One region of the Streptomyces sp. NPDC126499 genome, then DNA from elsewhere that is predicted to be linked to it. Evidence: riboswitches for the same ligand, from Rfam matches in the RefSeq annotation. Region 1 holds a riboswitch; each other region holds the start of a gene.

Region 1 (4,478 bases):
CTTGCTCATGGTCGACGACGAGCCTGCCTTCGAGCTCAGTTTCTACTGTGGAACGTGCCCGCTCCTGTTTCGCCGACTAGAAACCGCGAGAGAGAAGGTTTCCCTGGAGAGCATGCAGGATCGGCTCACCGGTGCACTGGACGATCCGGACGACCGTGGTGTGATCGATGCGTTCGGTGCGTTGCTGCCGGAGGGCGAGTACCTTCCGCTGCTCCTGAGCGTGGAACCCCGGCTGATCATCCCGGGGAAGGAAGGTGACTACTTCAGCGGCGAACAGGTCACGATGTGGGGGGTCGATCAGTTCTGGGGCCTCCCCGAGTACCCGCACACCCCGTACTACCGAACCTTTGAGACCGTTGTCGACGCGGACGCGCACCTCTATGAGTTCGTCGTGCCCATGGTGCCCCCGACGTGGAACGAGAGGGAGCGTGTCGAGGAGTACGTCGCCCTCATGGAGCAGGGAACGGTGCCCACGGCGGTGGCGATCTCCACGCTGGACGTGTGCCAGCCCGCCCTGGGCTTGGGAGAGGACCCGTCTGTCCACTGGGGCCTGACCCACTTCCTCCTCGACGGTCATCACAAACTGGAGGCCGCTGCCACAGCCGGCCGGCCGGTGCTGCTCCTCTCGCTCCTGACCCTGGGCGAGAGCCTCGCCGGAGCGGAGGACTGTACACGCCTCCCCGCACTGCGGGCTCGACCCCGTTCGGCTCGGGCGACCGGCACCTGAGCCAGCGCCGAAGAGCATGCCTGGGGGCCAACAGCAGCGCACACCCAGGCCACCGAGGTTTTGTCGTCAAATGTCACGCCCGCATCAGGAGGGACGCGAGAGTGTCCGCCGCCCACCTGCGAAAACGCGTGTGCAGCGTCGCGCACGGAGCGTAGGCAGGTTCCGCCAGGGCGTCCCGGTCCGGAACTTCCCCACCATCCCCTTCAGGGCCCGGTGGTCGTCCGGCCGCTTCCGTCCCCGCAACGACACGGGCAGCAACGGCCGGGCGAAACGCCACTCGGCCAGACAGTTCATGGCGACGTATCACGACACCGTGACCCCAAAAATCATTTGGAGACACGCTCTAGGGACGGGGCGGCTCCCGGCGGGGTCCGGTCGTCAGCTGTCGCTTCCCGCTCCCGGGCCCCGTCCTTCCTCGGAGCGGTCGCGGCCCTCTCCGGCCGTGCCCCGGCGCCCGTGCGGATGGCGCTGTTCCTCGCGGCCGAGGCCCGGGGACTGGCGCTTGGCGTCCATGCCGTGGTCGTCGGGCGCGGCGTCGCCGAGGCTGCCCCGTACGGCCTCCTCCGCCTCCCGGCGGGCCTCGGCGTCGCCGCTCTCGCCGACGGCCTGGGACGGTGTGGTCCGGGGCGGCCGGTCGGCGGGCAGTGTGCGTCGGCGCTCGTGGTGGCTCATGATCACCCTCCTGGCGTGGTGGTCGAGGGGGACGGGTTTGTACGCGGCTGCCCCGCCGGATCAGGGTGAAACGCGCCGTTCGGTGCCTGTGCGGGGGCCAGGACGAAGGCGTGGCCGGCCGGGTCCGTGTAGCGACGCACGTCGGTGCGCCGGTCGAGGCGGGCGCCGTTGCGTTCGGCGGCGACCGGGCGGGCGCCCAGGGAGATCGCTTCCCGCTCGGCCTCGTCGAGTGCGTCGGGGGCGACGAGGATCCGCAGGTGGGCCTGCTGGGAGTCCTCCGGGCGCGGCCAGCTCGGCGGTGCCTGGCCGGGGTCGCGGCGGATGCCGAGGGCGGGACCGGTGGGGGACTGGAGCAGGAGCAGGTCGGGGTCGCCGTCGGCCGGTTCGACGGTGGCGCCGAGCAGGGTGGCGTAGAAGCGGGCGAGGGGTTCGGGATCGCTGCTGTCGAGGACGAGGACGGTCGTCTTGGGAACGGTCATACGGTTCGTGTGCCCGCTCAACGTCCGTACAGGCGTGGCCGGTCGGCCCCGCGCCCGATCCGCCCGGCCTGCACGCCCGCCCGGTCCGCCACCGGTCCGCCGCCGATCCGCTCGCCCGTCGGACGGTTCACTGCTTCGGGCGACAGATATCCGTATATCGCGGTGGATCGCCCCCCGGGGCGGCACGATCGGTGGCACTCTGACGCGAAGAGCGAGCCGGGCGGGGCCCGGTGGGAAAGGGACAGCGTCGCCATGGCAGACCATCAGGAAGCAACCGTCACGCTGCCGAGCGATCCCGCCTCGGTCGCTGCCGCCCGGCGGTACGTCGCCGAGGTCCTCTCCTCCTGGGGTCTCGGCGACGGCACCGACATCGCGGACACGGTCCGGCTGGTCGTCTCGGAGCTGGCGACCAACGCCGTGCAGCACACCTTCGGGCAGTCGCCCACCTTCACGGTCGACGTCCGTCTGGAGCGGGACGAGCTGCTGCGCATCGGGGTCACCGACAGCCATCCGCGGTGGCCCCAGCGCCTCCCGGCGGCGGTCCAGCAGGACAACGGCCGGGGCATGGTCATCATCCGTTACCTGGCCGCCGAGGCGGGCGGCCGGCTGTCGGTGACGCCGACGGCCGAGGGCGGGAAGACCGTCTGGATCGACCTGCCCTGGCCGGCGGCGGTTCCCGGCTGACGTCAGCGGACCCGGCCGTAGAGGACCTTCGACGTCCAGATCCGGTCGAGCTTCACCCACGAGCCCTGCTTCGGCGAGTGCCAGATCTTGTTGTTCCCCGCGTAGATGCCGACGTGGTACACCCTTCCACCGGAATGGAAGAAGACGAGGTCCCCCTTCTGCCGGCTCGACGCGGAGATGTGCCGGGTCTTGTTGTACTGCTGCTGCGCGGTGCGGGGCAGCGTCTTGCCCGCCTTCTTGTACGAGTAGAGCGTGAGGCCCGAGCAGTCGAAACGGGTGGGGCCGGCCGCACCGTACTTGTAGGGCGATCCCTTCTTCGAGGCCGCGACGTTCAACGCCTTGCCGGCGTACGAGGTGGCGGCCTGGGCCTCGGGTGCCGCTCCTGGGGCGAGCAGCGTGCCGCCGACGGCGGCGAGGGTGAGAGCCGAGACGGCTCCGGCCCGGGACAGCAGGGACGGGACATGAATCTGCGCAGTCATGCGCAACCCTTCGTCAGCCGCCTGTGAAGGATGACCTGTCGGGTTCGGGCAGGCGAAGATGCCCGGCCGCGGCTGCGGCTTCACCCCGAGGAACGTCCCCCACTGCGCGAGACGTCCCGTGTTGCTCGGGTCCTCCACTCCTGCCGATCCACTCCTGTCGACCAGACGTCCGGGACGGCGGCAGGACTCGGCGTCCGCCCGGACCGCCCCGCCTCGGGTGGCGGGGGCTTGTCGTCGACAGGGATCTTGACTCACACACTGGCCCGAATCCGAGCTGAAACGGCGATTTGTGAGGCTCCTCACGACTGATCCATACGGGTGGACAGTCGGGATTCGGGACCCTCGATGTTTGGCCGACGGGCCCTTCACCAGGGGTGGAACGCCCGATTCCGCCAGATGCGTACACCCGTTGCGCAACTCACCTGAGTTTTATGTCGATACATCGACTACGCCGAACGAGGGAGGGATTCTGCGGTCCGCGTGCCCCGAGTGGACCTCGACACGACACGCCCCGATGTCAACTCACCTGGTCCCCGGGGACGGTGACGCGCCCGGAACGCCGCTCGCCGTCGAGCGTCCGCAGCGCCCGCGCCAGCGTGTCGGCGTGCACCTCGCTCTCACCCCGCATGTGCATGAGCGTCAGCGCGTCACGCAGCGCCGTCGCACGGCCGACCAGCGCCTGCGCCGCGCGGAGCGCCCCATAGGTATGCGAGGTCCTGGATGGATTGATCCGGCCCAGCAGGTCGACGACTTCGAGGTACGCGTCGACGAACTCGCCCTCGGCGCGGGTCAGCGCGGGCAGCGGCGGCAGCTCCGGAAGCACGTCGGCCTCACTCCTTCCCGGCGCCGGCGGTCCCGCGGCGGCTCTCGACGACGTGGTCCACCAGGCCGTACGCCACCGCGCCCGCCGCGTCGAGCACGGTGGTCCGGTCGATGTCGGCGTCGACGCGCTCGTGGTCCTTGCCGGTGTGCTCCGCGAGCAGTCCGGCGACCAGGGCGCGCTGCCGCAGCAATTCCCGTGCCTGGATGTCGAGATCGCTGGGCTGTCCCCGCAACGGCTCGTCCAGCGTGGGCTGCTGGAGGACGATCCGGGCCCCCGGCAGGGTGAGCCGCCGGCCGGGCGTGCCGGCGGCGAGCAGCACCGCGGCGGGCCCCACGGCCTGGCCGAGGCAGATGGTCTCCACCTCGCAGGAGACCGTGCGGATCGTGTCGTACACCGAGGTCATGGCGCTGATCGAGCCGCCGGGGGAATTCACGTAGAGGCTGATGACGCTCTCGGGGGCGGCGTGGTCGAGGTACAGGAACTGCGCGATCGCGTCGTTGGCCGCGGTCTCGTCGATCGCCGTGCCGAGGAAGACGATCCGCTCTTCGAGCAGCTTCGAGTACGGGTCGAGGGTGCGGGTGCCGAGGCTGGTGCGCTCGGTGAACTCCGGAAGG
Region 2 (4,478 bases), on a different contig from region 1:
GAGCCGCTGGCGCTCTCCTCGATGCGGGCCCGCGCCCTCGCCCGCGGTTACGCCGCCCGCACCTTCGGCAAGCCGGGCGCGCAGGCCGTCGGCGAGTACGAGGCGTTCGCGACGACCCTGGCGTTCCTGCGTCACCGGGCCCGGCGCGGGCAGGCGGCGCCGGACTTCACGGCCCGCGAGCAGGAGCTGCTGCACCACCTGTGGCAGCGCCGCCAGGTGGCCTCGCCTGCGCTGACCCACGCGGCCCGGGTGACCGGCCGGGTGTGGGTGCCGCCGCAGTACCTGGACTACGGCGGCTACAACCCGTACCGGAGCTGACGAGGCTCAGGGCCTCCGACGGCCCCGGCACCTCCGAGGACTCCGTCGCCTACGACGACGCCTCCGACGCCTCGGTCAGCGTGGCGAGCTCGGCGTCCGTCAGCCGCAGGCCGGTGGAGGCGACGAGCGCCGGGAGCTGCTCGACGGTGCGGGCCGAGGCGAGGGGGGCCACGACGGTGGGCCGGGAGGCGAGCCAGGCCAGGGCGACGCTGGCGACCTCGGCGTCATGGGCCTCGGCGACGGCGTCCAGGGCCGCGAGCACCTTCCGGCCCCGCTCGGTCTCCAGGTGCTTGGCGGCGCCGGCGGCGCGGACGCTGGAGACGTCGGCCCCGGGCCGGTACTTGCCGGTGAGGAAGCCGGCCGCGAGACCGAAGTACGGCACGGCGGCGAGGCCGGCCCGCTCGGCGGTGTCGAGCAGCGGGCCCTCGTAGGTGTCGCGGGAGACCAGGTTGTAGTGCGGCTGGAGGGCCACATAGCGGGCGAGGCCCTCGGCCTCGGCGAAGTCGAGGGACGCGCGCAGCCGCTCGGGGGAGATGTTGGAGGCGGCGACGGCGCGGACCTTGCCGTCCTTCACCAGCTGGTCGAGGGCGGTGACGATCTCCTCGACGGGCACGGACTCGTCGTCGAAGTGCGTGTAGTAGAGGTCGATGTAGTCGGTGCCGAGGCGGCGCAGCGACTCCTCGGCGGCGCCCTTGATGGTCGTGGCGCTCAGCCCCTTGAAGCGGGGGTGGGAGCCGACCTTGGTGGCGACGAGGACGTCGGAGCGGTTGCCGCGGGAGGCCATCCAGCGGCCGATGACGGTCTCCGACTCGCCGCCCTCGTTGCCCTCGGCCCAGGCGGAGTAGACGTCGGCGGTGTCGACGAAGTTGCCGCCGGCGGCGGTGTAGGCGTCGAGGACGGCGAAGGACTGGGCCTCGTCGGCGCTCCAGCCGAAGACGTTGCCGCCGAGGGCGAGCGGGAAGACGTGCAGGTCGGAGGTGCCCAGCTGGCGAAGAGAAGTCATGGGTTGATCAACCTCCTGCCCGGACCCGACTATTCCGGCCGCCCGGCCTCTGTCGGCCGACCCGCCTGCACCGGCCGCCCGGGCCGTCCGCGACCGGGGCCGCCCGCGGCCGACGGTGCGTGGGCCGCGGGACGTCCTGGTCGAAGAACTAGACGGACAGGCCCTTGGAGCGGAGCCAGGCCGCCGGGTCGACGCCGCTGCCGGACGGGGTGTGGACCTCCAGGTGGAGGTGGGGGCCGGTGACGTTGCCGGTGGCGCCGACGCGGCCGATGGTCTCGCCGGTGCCGACCGACTGGCCCGCGCTCACCGTCATCGACGACAGGTGCGCGTACCAGATCTCCGTACCGTCGGCGAGCTCCAGGACGATCCGGTAGCCGTAGGAGCCGGACCAGCCCGCCGACTTGACCGTGCCGCCGTGGACGGCCTTGACCGGGGTGCCGGTGGGGGCGGCGAAGTCCAGGCCGGTGTGGTAGCCGGAGGACCACATGGAGCCGGACTCGCCGTAGGTCGAGGTGAGCGTGTACGAGGAGGTGGGCAGCGCGTAGCTCGCGGCGAGCCTGGCCAGGCGCTCGGCCTCGGCCTTGGCCGCCGCCTCCTCCTCGGCCTTCTTCTTCGCCTCGGCGGCCGCCTGCTCCGCCGCCTTCGCCTTGGCCTCGGCCTCGGCCGCCGCCTTCTCGGCCGCGGCCTCCTCCGCGGCCGCCTTCTCGGCGGCGTCCGCGGCGGCCTGCTGCTGCTCGGCCTGCTGGAGGATGCGGGCGCGCAGCGCCTCGCCGGCGTCGGTCCGGGTCCCGGATGCCTCGGCGCCGGAACCCGTGCCGTCGGTGGCGAAGGTGAGCGCGGTGAGCGGCTGGGTGTCGTTCCCGGCCGCGGTCAGGCCGGAATCCGCGGCGCCGCCGGCGCCCTCGGATCCGTCGGATCCCTCCGAGCCCTTGTCGTCCGCGCCGATCAGCGCGCCGACGCCCGGCAGTTCGGAGGCGTCGGGCAGGTCGACGTCCGGCAGCGCTATGGAGACGGGGGGCTTCTGCTGGGCGGTGGCCAGACCGCCGGCGCCGACCGCGGCGATGACGCCGACGCCCAGCACGGTGGAGGAACGGGCGAAGTTGGAGCGCTGCTTGACGACGCGGTGACGCCCGCCGGCGCGGCCGCGGTCCTTCAGGGAGTCCTCGGTGGGATTCCACTCCTCCGCGTCCGCGCCTGCGGCGCCCGGCGCCCCCGAGGTGTCGAAGTAATCGAAGGGGGTATGCGGAGCAGGGGTGTTGGAGGCCACGGAGGCGCTCTCCTTTCCTTCCTTCTCGCCTACCGGGTTAGCTGACGGGTTCGGAGCAGGAAGGTCTCCTACGGGCGGTGCCGCACGGGTGCGGTGGTGCCCGATTCACCCCAAGTGGTGGTTCCCCGGTTCCCTTGCGGGATTCGGCGCGTGCGCACGGTGCCGTCTCTTGCGACGGCTGGGACGACCGCGCTGCGTTATCGAACGTTAATAGACGCGGCCTCCCGATTCCAAGCCGTTCCCCTTGATCATTAGCTGAATTAGTAGGGATATGCCCGACTTGACCACCCTTCAGAAGGCGGTCAGGACCAAACGGCAGATCTGACGTTACGTCAATTGTTATCGGAGCGACACCTCCTCACTACGCCCCGTCACGCGAGCCCGTCCCCGTATCCGTCACGGCGTCGGTCCGCCTTCCGGTGGCACCACCGGCATCGTCCGCCGCCGCTCCGGCTGCCCCGCCGCCGGGCGGCTCACCGCGAGCAGCGCCATGTCGTCCGTCGTGCCCCCGCCCGTGTGCCGCCGCACATCCGCCACCAGCGCGTCGAGCAGTTCCTCCGGCCCCGGGAAGATCCGCCCGGCGAGGCGCTCCCGGGGGTCGTAGAACACCCCGGCCACGTCCCGCGCCTCCGAGAGGCCGTCCGTGTAGAAGAGCAGCGTCGCTCCCGGCGGATACGGCGTCTCGTCGGCCCGGTCCGGCCACACCGCCAGGTCGCCCATGCCCAGCGGCAGCGCGGCCTCGCTCGGCCGCAGCACCTCCACACCCCCGTCCTGAAGCAGCAGCAACGGCTCGGGGTGCCCGCGGTTGACCACCCGCACCACCCGGTCGCCGCCCGGGATCTCCGCGAGCACCGCCGTCGTGAACCCCTCGAACGCGTCAAGGCCGTCGCGCCGGGTGCCCTCCCGGGCCAGCGCCCGCTCCAGGCGCGCCGCCACGCCCTCGAGCGTCGCCTCCTGCTCGGCCGCCTCACGGAAGGCGCCGATCACCACGGCCACCGCCTCCACCGCGTCCAGCCCCTTCCCCCGCACGTCGCCGACCACCAGCCGCACCCCGTGCGGGGTCTCCTGCACCGCGAACAGATCACCGCCGATGAACGCGTCCGCCTGCGCCGCCTCGTACCGCGCGGCGATCTGCAGCCCGCCGATCCGCTCCGCGGGCGCGGGCAGCACCGCCTTCTGCGCCGTCTCGGCGATCACCCGCGCCGAGGCGAGCCGCTCGCCGCTGCGCCGCACCACCCGGCCGATCAGCACCGCGAGCCCCGAGACCGTGGCGACCGTCAGGGTCTCCGTCAGGGACGGGATCCCCATCAGCGTCCCGTTGTAGACGTGCAGGCCGAGGCTGGCGAGGACGGCGGCGATGCCCGTGAGCAGCGTCGTCAGGGTGGAGAAGAACGGCGCCGCGATCAGCGGCGCCGCCGAGAACATCGGCGCCGCCGTGTACTGGGGCGGGGTCGACGCGTCGAAGACGACCCCACCGACGATCACCAGCGGAGGCAGCGCGCGCAGGAAGCGCCGGGCACCCCGGTACGGGCCGGCCGAAGGACCGGCGGACGCGGCCCGCACCGCACCGGACGACGATCCGCCGGACGCACCGGAGGACCGGCCGGAAGACCCGCCGAGCCCGGCGTCGGCGCGCGCACCCCGGCGGCCCGCACCGGACGACGAGCCCGCAGACGAGCCGGCAGAGCCCACCGAGCCCGCCGACGAGCCGGCCGCCGATTCTGCGGGCGCACCGGAGGACCGGCCACCACGGCCCCCGCCGGACGACGGACCGGCGGACGGACCGGCGGACGGATCGGGGCGGTCGGCACCGGAACGGCCCCGCCCGCGCCGCATCCCCGCTCGCGCCACCTGTGTTCTCCCACCTGGACCTGCCCGGACCCGCTGCCC
Region 3 (4,478 bases), on a different contig from region 1:
CGAGCGGCAGCCGCATGGAGAAGGGCTGTGCCATGCGGACCATCGCGTCGTAGATCGACGCGTCGCCGTGCGGGTGCAGCTTGCCCATCACCTCGCCGACGACCCGGGCGCACTTCACGAAGCCGCGGTCGGGCCGCAGCCCCATCTCGTTCATCTGGTAGACGATGCGCCGCTGCACCGGCTTCATGCCGTCGCGGGCGTCGGGCAGCGCGCGGGAGTAGATCACCGAGTACGCGTACTCGAGGAAGGAGCCCTGCATCTCGTCAACGACGTCGATGTCGAGGATTCGCTCCTCGAACGCGTCGTCCGGCGGCGGTGTCTTCGTGCTGCGGCGGGCCATCGCGGCTGCGGCTCCTTCACCAACATGGTTGATCTGACGCGGACCATTGTGGACCGTGCCACCGACAACGCCGACCGCGACCCGGAAGAGGGACATCCGAGACGGGCGGGAACTTCGCCAGGTGTCGGCGCGCTTGCATACAGTGGCAGGACTTTTCCACATCGCGATCGAAGGGACGTACATGCCCATGGGTCACACGGCCACGGCCGAAGCCGGCTCCGGCGGCCTGACAGCGACCGAGCACCGGCTGTCCAACGGCCTGCGCGTGGTGCTCTCCGAGGACCACCTGACCCCGGTCGCCGCGGTCTGCCTCTGGTACGACGTCGGCTCGCGCCACGAGGTGAAGGGCCGCACCGGCCTCGCCCACCTCTTCGAGCACCTGATGTTCCAGGGGTCGAAGCAGGTCCACGGCAACGGCCACTTCGAGCTGGTCCAGGGCGCCGGGGGCTCGCTCAACGGCACGACGAGCTTCGAGCGCACCAACTACTTCGAGACCATGCCCGCGCACCAGCTGGAGCTGGCGCTCTGGCTGGAGGCCGACCGCATGGGCTCGCTGCTCGCGGCCCTGGACGACGAGTCCATGGAGAACCAGCGGGACGTCGTCAAGAACGAGCGCCGCCAGCGCTACGACAACGTGCCGTACGGCACCGCCTTCGAGCGGCTGACCGCCCTCGCGTACCCCGAGGGCCACCCGTACCACCACACGCCGATCGGCTCGATGGCCGACCTGGACGCCGCCACCCTGGAAGACGCCCGGAACTTCTTCCGTACCTACTACGCGCCGAACAACGCGGTGCTGTCGGTCGTCGGCGACATCGATCCGCAGCAGACCCTCGCCTGGGTCGAGAAGTACTTCGGCTCCATCCCGGCCCACGACGGCAAGCCCGAGCCGCGCGACGGCTCGCTGCCCGACGTCATCGGCGGGCAGCTGCGCGAGGTCGTCGAGGAGGAGGTCCCGGCCCGCGCGCTGATGGCCGCCTACCGGCTCCCGCACGACGGCACCCGCGCGTGCGACGCGGCCGACCTCGCCCTGACCATCCTCGGCGGCGGTGAGTCCTCCCGCCTCCACAACCGCCTGGTCCGCCGCGACCGCACGGCCGTCGCCGCCGGCTTCGGCCTGCTGCGCCTGGCCGGAGCGCCCTCGCTGGGCTGGCTGGACGTCAAGACCTCCGGTGGCGTCGAGGTGCCGCGGATCGAGGCCGCCGTCGACGAGGAGCTCGCCCGCTTCGCCGCCGACGGACCGACGCCCGAGGAGATGGAGCGCGCCCAGGCCCAGCTGGAGCGCGAGTGGCTGGACCGGCTCGGCACGGTCGCGGGCCGCGCCGACGAACTGTGCCGGTACGCGGTGCTGTTCGGCGACCCGCAGCTCGCCCTGACCGCCGTGAACCGGGTCCTCGACGTCACCGCCGACGAGGTGCGCGAGGTCGCCGCGGCCCGGCTGCGCCCGGACAACCGAGCCGTCCTGGTCTACGAGCCGGTGACCGGCGAACAGAGCGACAGCGACGAGGAAGAGGGAGCGGACCAGTGACCGACGCTGCCGCGTCTTTGACGAGCATGACCTTCCACCCGCAGCCCCGGCCGGGCGAGGCCAAGCCCTGGGCGTTCCCCGCCCCGGAGCGCGGCGCGCTCGACAACGGCCTGACCGTGCTGCGCTGCCACCGCCCCGGACAGCAGGTGGTGGCCGTCGAGATCGTCCTCGACGCCCCGCTCGACGCCGAGCCCGAGGGCCTCGACGGCGTCGCCACCATCATGGCGCGGGCCCTGTCCGAGGGCACCGACCAGCACAGCGCCGAGGAGTTCGCCGCCGAGCTCGAGCGCTGCGGCGCCACCCTCGACGCGCACGCGGACCACCCCGGTGTACGGGTCTCCCTGGAGGTCCCGGTCTCCCGGCTGCCCAAGGCGCTCGGCCTGCTCTCCGAGGCCCTGATCGCCCCGGCCTTCGCCGAGAGCGAGATCGAGCGCCTGGTGCGCAACCGGCTCGACGAGATCCCCCACGAGACGGCCAACCCCGCCCGCCGCGCCGCCAAGCAGCTCTCCAAGGAGCTGTTCCCGGCCTCGTCCCGGATGTCCCGGCCGCGCCAGGGCACCGAGGAGACCGTCGGCGCGATCGACGCCGCCGCCGTCCGCGCCTTCTTCGACGCGCACGTGCGGCCGACCGCGGCCACCGCCGTGGTCGTCGGCGACCTCACCGGCGTCGACCTGGACAAGGTCCTCGACGACACCCTCGGCGCCTGGACGGGCGCGCCGGCCGCGCCCCGCCCCATGCCGCCGATCACGGCCGACGACACCGGCCGGGTCGTCATCGTGGACCGCCCCGGCGCCGTCCAGACGCAGCTGCTCATCGGCCGCGTCGGCGCCGACCGCCACGACCGCGTCTGGCCGGCCCAGGTGCTCGGCACGTACTGCCTCGGCGGCACCCTCACCTCCCGGCTGGACCGCGTGCTGCGCGAGGAGAAGGGATACACGTACGGCGTGCGGGCCTTCGGCCAGGTGCTGCGCTCCGACGGCAAGGGCAACGGCGCCTCCATGCTCGCCATCAGCGGCTCCGTCGACACCCCCAACACCGGTCCGGCCCTTGACGACCTGTGGAAGGTGCTGCGCACCCTCGCCGCCGAGGGACTGACCGACGCCGAGCGGGACGTCGCCGTGCAGAACCTGGTGGGGGTCGCCCCGCTCAAGTACGAGACGGCCGCCTCCGTGGCGGGCACCCTCGCCGACCAGGTCGAGCAGCACCTCCCGGACGACTACCAGGCGCAGTTGTACGCGCGACTGGCCGAGACGGGCACGGTGGAGGCGACCGCGGCCGTGGTCAACGCCTTCCCGGTGGACCGGCTCGTGACCGTGCTCGTCGGTGACGCGTCGAAGATCGCGGAGCCGGTGCGGGCGCTCGGCATCGGCGAAGTGAGCGTCGTCACCGGCTGATTGAGCCGCCGTCACGCACGGCGGAGGACCCCGGCGACCTGCTTCGCCGGGGTCCTCTCGTATGTCCGTATTGTCGTTGATCATGTCTGAATGCCCTGTGGCATGTCTTACAAATGACCGCGTCTGTTTGCCGATCGGATGAAGATCCGCCTAGCGTCGACCCGGCTGTCCGGCCGTCGCACCACGCCGCATCCGCGGCAACGGACAGTCATCGCCGAGTCCCCGCAAGGCGCGAGCCTGGGGAGCCGGGGACCCGCACGCAGTCCCTGGGGTGAATCGGACGCCTTCGCTCCGCGCGGAGGGGCCCGTAGGAGACCTTCCTGCTCCGAACCCGTCAGCTAACCCGGTAGGCGAGAGGGAAGGAAAGGATCAGCCACTACATGGCGTTCACCCGTGCCACCGGGAAGCATCGTGGTCCGAGCCGACTGGCGCGCCGCGGCGCCGGCATCGCCGGCGTGGCGACGCTCGCCACCACCGGCGTCATCGGCACCCTCGCCTCCCCGGCGTTCGCCGCCGACACGGAGGAACCCTCTCCCGAGGACACCGGTCTCACCCAGGTGATCACCGAGGAGTCCCTCGCCGAGCGGGTCGACGCCCAGGCCGCCGCCCAGGAGGAGGAGGCCTACGAGGCCGCCGCCCGGGCCAAGGCCGCCGCCGAGGCGAAGCGCAAGGCCGAGGCCCGCGCCAAGGAGGCCCGCGCGGCCAAGGAGCGCGCCGCCCGCGAGGCCGAGCGCAAGCGCCTGAACTCCTTCCAGCTCCCCGTCGCCGGCACGTACGTGTCCACCGGCTACAAGACCGGCGGCTCGCTCTGGTCCTCCGGCAGCCACTCCGGCATCGACTTCCACGCCTCCTACGGCAGCAAGGTCGTCTCCGTCGGCTCCGGCACCGTCGTCGAGGCCGGCTGGGGCGGCGCGTACGGCAACAACATCGTCATCCGGATGCACGACGGCACGTACACCCAGTACGGCCACCTCTCGGCGATCAACGTGTACGTCGGCCAGAAGGTCACCCCCGGCGAGCAGATCGGTGTCTCCGGCAACTCCGGCAACTCCACCGGCCCGCACCTCCACTTCGAGGCGCGCACCAGCGCCGAGTACGGCTCGGACATCAACCCGATCTCCTACCTCCGCGCCCGCGGCGTCAACGTCTGACCGACGGACCCGCCGATACGACCGGCGCGAACGGGTGCGCCCGACGCGGCCGACGCGACAGAAAA
Region 4 (4,478 bases), on a different contig from region 1:
GCTGCCCATCTACGCCATCTGCGACCTGCTCGGGGTGCCGCGCGAGGACCAGGACGACTTCCGGGACTGGGCCGGGATGATGATCCGGCACGGCGGAGGGCCGCGCGGTGGGGTGGCGCGGTCGGTCAAGAAGATGCGCGGCTATCTCGCGGAGCTCATCCACCGCAAGCGGCTCGACCCGGCCGACGACCTCATCTCCGGGCTCATCAGGGCCTCGGACCACGGGGAGCACCTCACCGAGAACGAGGCCGCAGCGATGGCCTTCATCCTTCTCTTCGCCGGGTTCGAGACGACGGTGAACCTGATCGGGAACGGGGTCTACGCGCTGCTGCGCCATCCGGAGCAGCGCGAGCGTCTCCAGGCGTCGCTCGCCGCCGGGGAGCGGGGCCTCCTGGAGACCGGGGTGGAGGAGCTGCTGCGGTACGACGGGCCGGTGGAGCTGGCGACCTGGCGGTTCGCCACGCGGCCGCTGACGATCGGCGGGCAGGAGATCCCTGCCGGTGACCCGGTGCTCGTGGTGCTCGCGGCCGCGGACCGGGACCCGGAGCGGTTCGACGCGCCGGACACGCTCGACCTCGCGCGGCGCGACAACCAGCACCTCGGGTACGGGCACGGCATCCACTACTGCCTGGGGGCGCCGCTGGCCCGTCTGGAGGGGCAGACGGCGCTCGCGACCCTGCTGACCCGCCTGCCGGACCTGCGACTTGGCGTGGAACCGGAGGAACTGCGGTGGCGCGGCGGGCTCATCATGCGGGGACTTCGCACCCTTCCGGTGGCCTTCGCCCCGGAGGGCACCACCGCCCGCTGACTGACGTTCCGTCAGAAATGTGATCTTCGCGTGATCGGGGCTGCATCGGCTTGTGACTTCCGTTCGAATGCCGCTACGTTCACCCGCAACCTCAGCAGTCACGCGAAAGGCTCTTTCGTATGCGCTCCGGAAACGGACGTCACCGCAGACCCCGCCAGGCTCCCGCTCTCGTCGTCGCCGCGGGTGTGACCGGATCGGCCATGGCGCTGCCGTTGCTCGCCGCCGGTTCCGCCTCCGCCGCCGACGCGGCGACCTGGGACCGGGTCGCCGAATGCGAGTCGGGCGGGGCCTGGAGCGCCAACTTCGGCAACGGGCTCTACGGTGGGCTGCAGTTCACCCAGGAGAGCTGGGAGCGGCACGGCGGCCTCGCCTACGCCCCGAGCGCGGACCTCGCCAGCCGCGCGCAGCAGATCGCGATCGCCGACAAGGCGCTCGCCGCCGGCGACACCCAGTGGGCCACCTGCGCCCCGATCGCCGGCCTCACGAACGACGGCAAGGTGCCCGCCGTCGACCCGGGCCCCGGTGTCACCCCCAAGAAGCCCATGGGGCCCGTCCCCGAGTCCAACCGCACCGACGGCCTGCCGGCCGACACCACCACCGGCACCGGGACCGCCGCGCCCTCGGCGCCGGCCACGACCCCCGTCGCGCCGACCTCCCCGACCTCCCCGGCCGCCCCGTCGACGGGTCCCTCGACGGGCTCCCCGACGGCGCCCTCGACCGGGTCCCCGACCGCGCCCACCACCCCCGTGACCCCCGGCAGTCCCGTAACGCCCGGTACGCCCGTAACACCGGACGTGTCCGTTACGCCGGGTGCGCCGGGTGCGCCCGGCTCGCCGGGCGGGACCGCCCCCGGCACCGGCAAGCACCGGGGTGACGCCGCGACAGAAGAACCGGGCATGACGGACACGGGCTCCGAATCCGGGCGCCATGCGGCACCGGCTGACGGGGCGACGGGCGGTGTGACCGGCGACCATTCGGACAAGGCGGACGAATACACCGTCAAGCCGGGTGACAGTCTGTCGGACATTGCGCGGGAGAACGGTCTCCTCGGCGGCTGGAACGCCCTCTACGACGCCAACAAGGAGACGGTCGGCTCCGACCCGGATCTCATCCTCCCTGGTCAGAGCCTGGAACTGCTGCCCGAACCGACCGTGCTCGGGGAGTAGTTCGGGGGCTAATGTCCGTTCTGTGCGAGTGAGACATGGGTCTCTCTTGTCGAACGGGCGTGTCACGTCCGCAAACTTTGCTCGCGCCGCCGCTCACCTGCGCAAACGCCACCTGACGGGGTGCAAGTAGGGGCGATTTTCCCGGCTTGATGGTCTTTGAACTTCCCCCGGGTCTGTGTCTACGGTCGTGACCGCTCGCCACCGCGGGCCCCACCGACCGGGAACGCCGAATCCTGCCGCCGGTCGATGGGAACAGTCGTCGCGCAAGCGCCGAAGGCAGGAGCGGGGGACCCAGGTAAGTCGCCGGCCCCGGCCGCCCGAGACGGGCGGCCGACGACCGGCTTGGGGTGAAGCCGCGTGCACGTCACGCGGCCGGGCAATTCCTCCCGGGTTCCGACGGAACCGGGGAGGCCCCATCGGCCCGAACCCGACAGCTCACCTCGCAGGCGTCGGTGAGGGAGATTTCCATGCTGCTTTCCGGCAAGGGCAAACACCGTCGTTCCTCCAAGGCCACCCGCGCCGTCGCGCTCGCCGGTGCCGCCGGTGTCGCCATCGCGGCCCCGCTGATGGGCGCGTCCTCGGCCTCGGCCGCCACCGCCTCCGAGTGGGACGCCGTCGCCCAGTGCGAGTCCGGCGGCAACTGGTCCATCAACACCGGCAACGGCTACTACGGCGGCCTGCAGTTCTCGGCCTCCACCTGGGCCGCGTACGGCGGCACCGCCTACGCCCCCACCGCCGACCAGGCCTCCAAGTCCCAGCAGATCGCCGTCGCCGAGAAGGTCCTCGCGGGCCAGGGCAAGGGCGCGTGGCCGAGCTGCGGCGTGGGCCTGTCCAGCGCCTCGTACGACGGCGGCTCCGCCGAGCAGGCGCAGCCGCGGCCGGAGCGGAAGGCCGAGCAGCCGACCACCCGCAGCGAGCAGCGCACCGCGCCGAAGAGCACGGCCAAGAAGAGCGAGTCGAAGCAGACCGTCACCACCCCGACCGGCAAGAAGGTCAAGAAGGGCGACGGCGAGTACAAGGTCGTGACCGGCGACACGCTCAGCAAGATCGCCCAGGCGCACGGCGTCGAGGGCGGCTGGGAGAAGCTCTTCGAGCTGAACAAGGACGTCGTCCAGGACGCCGACCTCATCTACCCGGGCCAGCAGCTCCACCTGAAGTAGTCCGGGCGACTGCCCCCTCCCCGCGGTGACCACCCCGGCCCGGAGCGCCCTTCCCCCGTGCGCTCCGGGCCGGGGTCTGCCCTTTCCCGCCCTACCGATGAGTAGGTAGGGGGCTTTCGTCCCGGGATGCATGCCCTCGGGTCCTTTTTCGTCCCAGGGGGCGGGCGCCCGGCTGGCCGGAGGCCCCCGGGCGGTTAGGCTCTTGTCGCAAGGCGAACGAGACCTTGCCGCATGCGTCACAACCAGCGTCACATCCCAGAAGGAGATGCTCGTGCCGTCCATCGACGTCGTCGTAGCCCGGGAAATCCTGGACTCCCGAGGCAACCCCACGGTCGAGGTCGAGGTCGGCCTCGACGACGGCAGCACCGGCCGTGCTGCCGTCCCGTCCGGTGCCTCCACCGGTGCGTTCGAGGCCCTCGAGCTCCGCGACGGTGACCCCAACCGTTACCAGGGCAAGGGCGTGGAGAAGGCCGTTCTCGCCGTCATCGAGCAGATCGGCCCCGAGCTGGTCGGTTACGACGCCACCGAGCAGCGCCTGATCGACCAGGCGATGTTCGACCTGGACGCCACCCCGGACAAGTCCTCCCTCGGCGCCAACGCCATCCTCGGCGTCTCCCTCGCCGTCGCGCACGCCGCCTCCGAGGCCTCCGACCTGCCGCTCTTCCGCTACCTCGGCGGCCCGAACGCGCACCTGCTGCCCGTTCCGATGATGAACATCCTGAACGGCGGCTCGCACGCCGACTCCAACGTGGACATCCAGGAGTTCATGATCGCGCCGATCGGCGCCGAGTCCTTCTCCGAGGCCCTGCGCTGGGGCACCGAGGTCTACCACACCCTGAAGAAGGTCCTGAAGGACAAGGGCCTGTCCACCGGCCTCGGCGACGAGGGCGGCTTCGCCCCGAACCTCGGCTCCAACCGCGAGGCCCTCGACCTCATCCTCGAGGCCATCAAGCAGGCCGGCTACGTGCCCGGCAAGGACATCGCGCTCGCGCTCGACGTCGCCGCCTCCGAGTTCTACAAGGACGGCTCGTACGAGTTCGAGGGCAAGTCCCGCTCGGCCGCCGAGATGACCGAGTACTACGAGGAGCTCGTCTCCGCGTACCCGCTGGTCTCCATCGAGGACCCGCTCTTCGAGGACGACTGGGCCGGCTGGAAGGCCATCACCGAGAAGCTCGGCACCAAGGTGCAGCTCGTCGGCGACGACCTGTTCGTCACCAATCCCGAGCGCCTCGCCCGCGGCATCGAGGAGGGCTCCGCCAACGCCCTCCTGGTCAAGGTCAACCAGATCGGCTCGCTGACCGAGACCCTGGACGCCGTCGAGCTCGCCCAGCGCAACGGCTTCAA

What was found. Region 1 has a riboswitch for cyclic di-AMP ahead of ABTZ91_RS02885 (C40 family peptidase). Riboswitches for the same ligand answer to the same signal wherever they lie in the genome.
Positions count from the first base shown of each region.
Region 2: another riboswitch for cyclic di-AMP. It lies ahead of ABTZ91_RS11860 (M23 family metallopeptidase); the one in region 1 lies ahead of ABTZ91_RS02885 (C40 family peptidase).
Region 3: another riboswitch for cyclic di-AMP. It lies ahead of ABTZ91_RS26180 (M23 family metallopeptidase); the one in region 1 lies ahead of ABTZ91_RS02885 (C40 family peptidase).
Region 4: another riboswitch for cyclic di-AMP. It lies ahead of ABTZ91_RS21985 (transglycosylase family protein); the one in region 1 lies ahead of ABTZ91_RS02885 (C40 family peptidase).

Region 1 covers NZ_JBEOUO010000002.1:32,404-36,881, forward strand. The annotation lists gene ABTZ91_RS02860 (hypothetical protein) at 1-727, shown strand, start outside; gene ABTZ91_RS02865 (transposase) at 812-1,021, opposite strand; gene ABTZ91_RS02870 (hypothetical protein) at 1,106-1,399, opposite strand; gene ABTZ91_RS02875 (VOC family protein) at 1,402-1,878, opposite strand; gene ABTZ91_RS02880 (ATP-binding protein) at 2,131-2,562, shown strand; gene ABTZ91_RS02885 (C40 family peptidase) at 2,565-3,041, opposite strand; cyclic di-AMP (ydaO/yuaA leader) riboswitch at 3,045-3,244, opposite strand; gene ABTZ91_RS02890 (hypothetical protein) at 3,559-3,864, opposite strand; gene ABTZ91_RS02895 (ATP-dependent Clp protease proteolytic subunit) at 3,872-4,478, opposite strand, start outside.
Region 2 covers NZ_JBEOUO010000006.1:329,631-334,108, reverse strand. The annotation lists gene ABTZ91_RS11870 (PrsW family intramembrane metalloprotease) at 1-318, shown strand, start outside; gene ABTZ91_RS11865 (aldo/keto reductase) at 368-1,321, opposite strand; gene ABTZ91_RS11860 (M23 family metallopeptidase) at 1,470-2,588, opposite strand; cyclic di-AMP (ydaO/yuaA leader) riboswitch at 2,600-2,747, opposite strand; gene ABTZ91_RS11855 (PP2C family protein-serine/threonine phosphatase) at 2,985-4,073, opposite strand.
Region 3 covers NZ_JBEOUO010000020.1:118,745-123,222, forward strand. The annotation lists gene ABTZ91_RS26165 (DNA topoisomerase IV subunit A) at 1-340, opposite strand, end outside; gene ABTZ91_RS26170 (pitrilysin family protein) at 522-1,868, shown strand; gene ABTZ91_RS26175 (pitrilysin family protein) at 1,895-3,262, shown strand; cyclic di-AMP (ydaO/yuaA leader) riboswitch at 3,465-3,630, shown strand; gene ABTZ91_RS26180 (M23 family metallopeptidase) at 3,643-4,413, shown strand.
Region 4 covers NZ_JBEOUO010000014.1:150,448-154,925, forward strand. The annotation lists gene ABTZ91_RS21975 (cytochrome P450) at 1-808, shown strand, start outside; gene ABTZ91_RS21980 (transglycosylase family protein) at 928-1,974, shown strand; cyclic di-AMP (ydaO/yuaA leader) riboswitch at 2,233-2,438, shown strand; gene ABTZ91_RS21985 (transglycosylase family protein) at 2,442-3,134, shown strand; gene eno (phosphopyruvate hydratase) at 3,400-4,478, shown strand, end outside.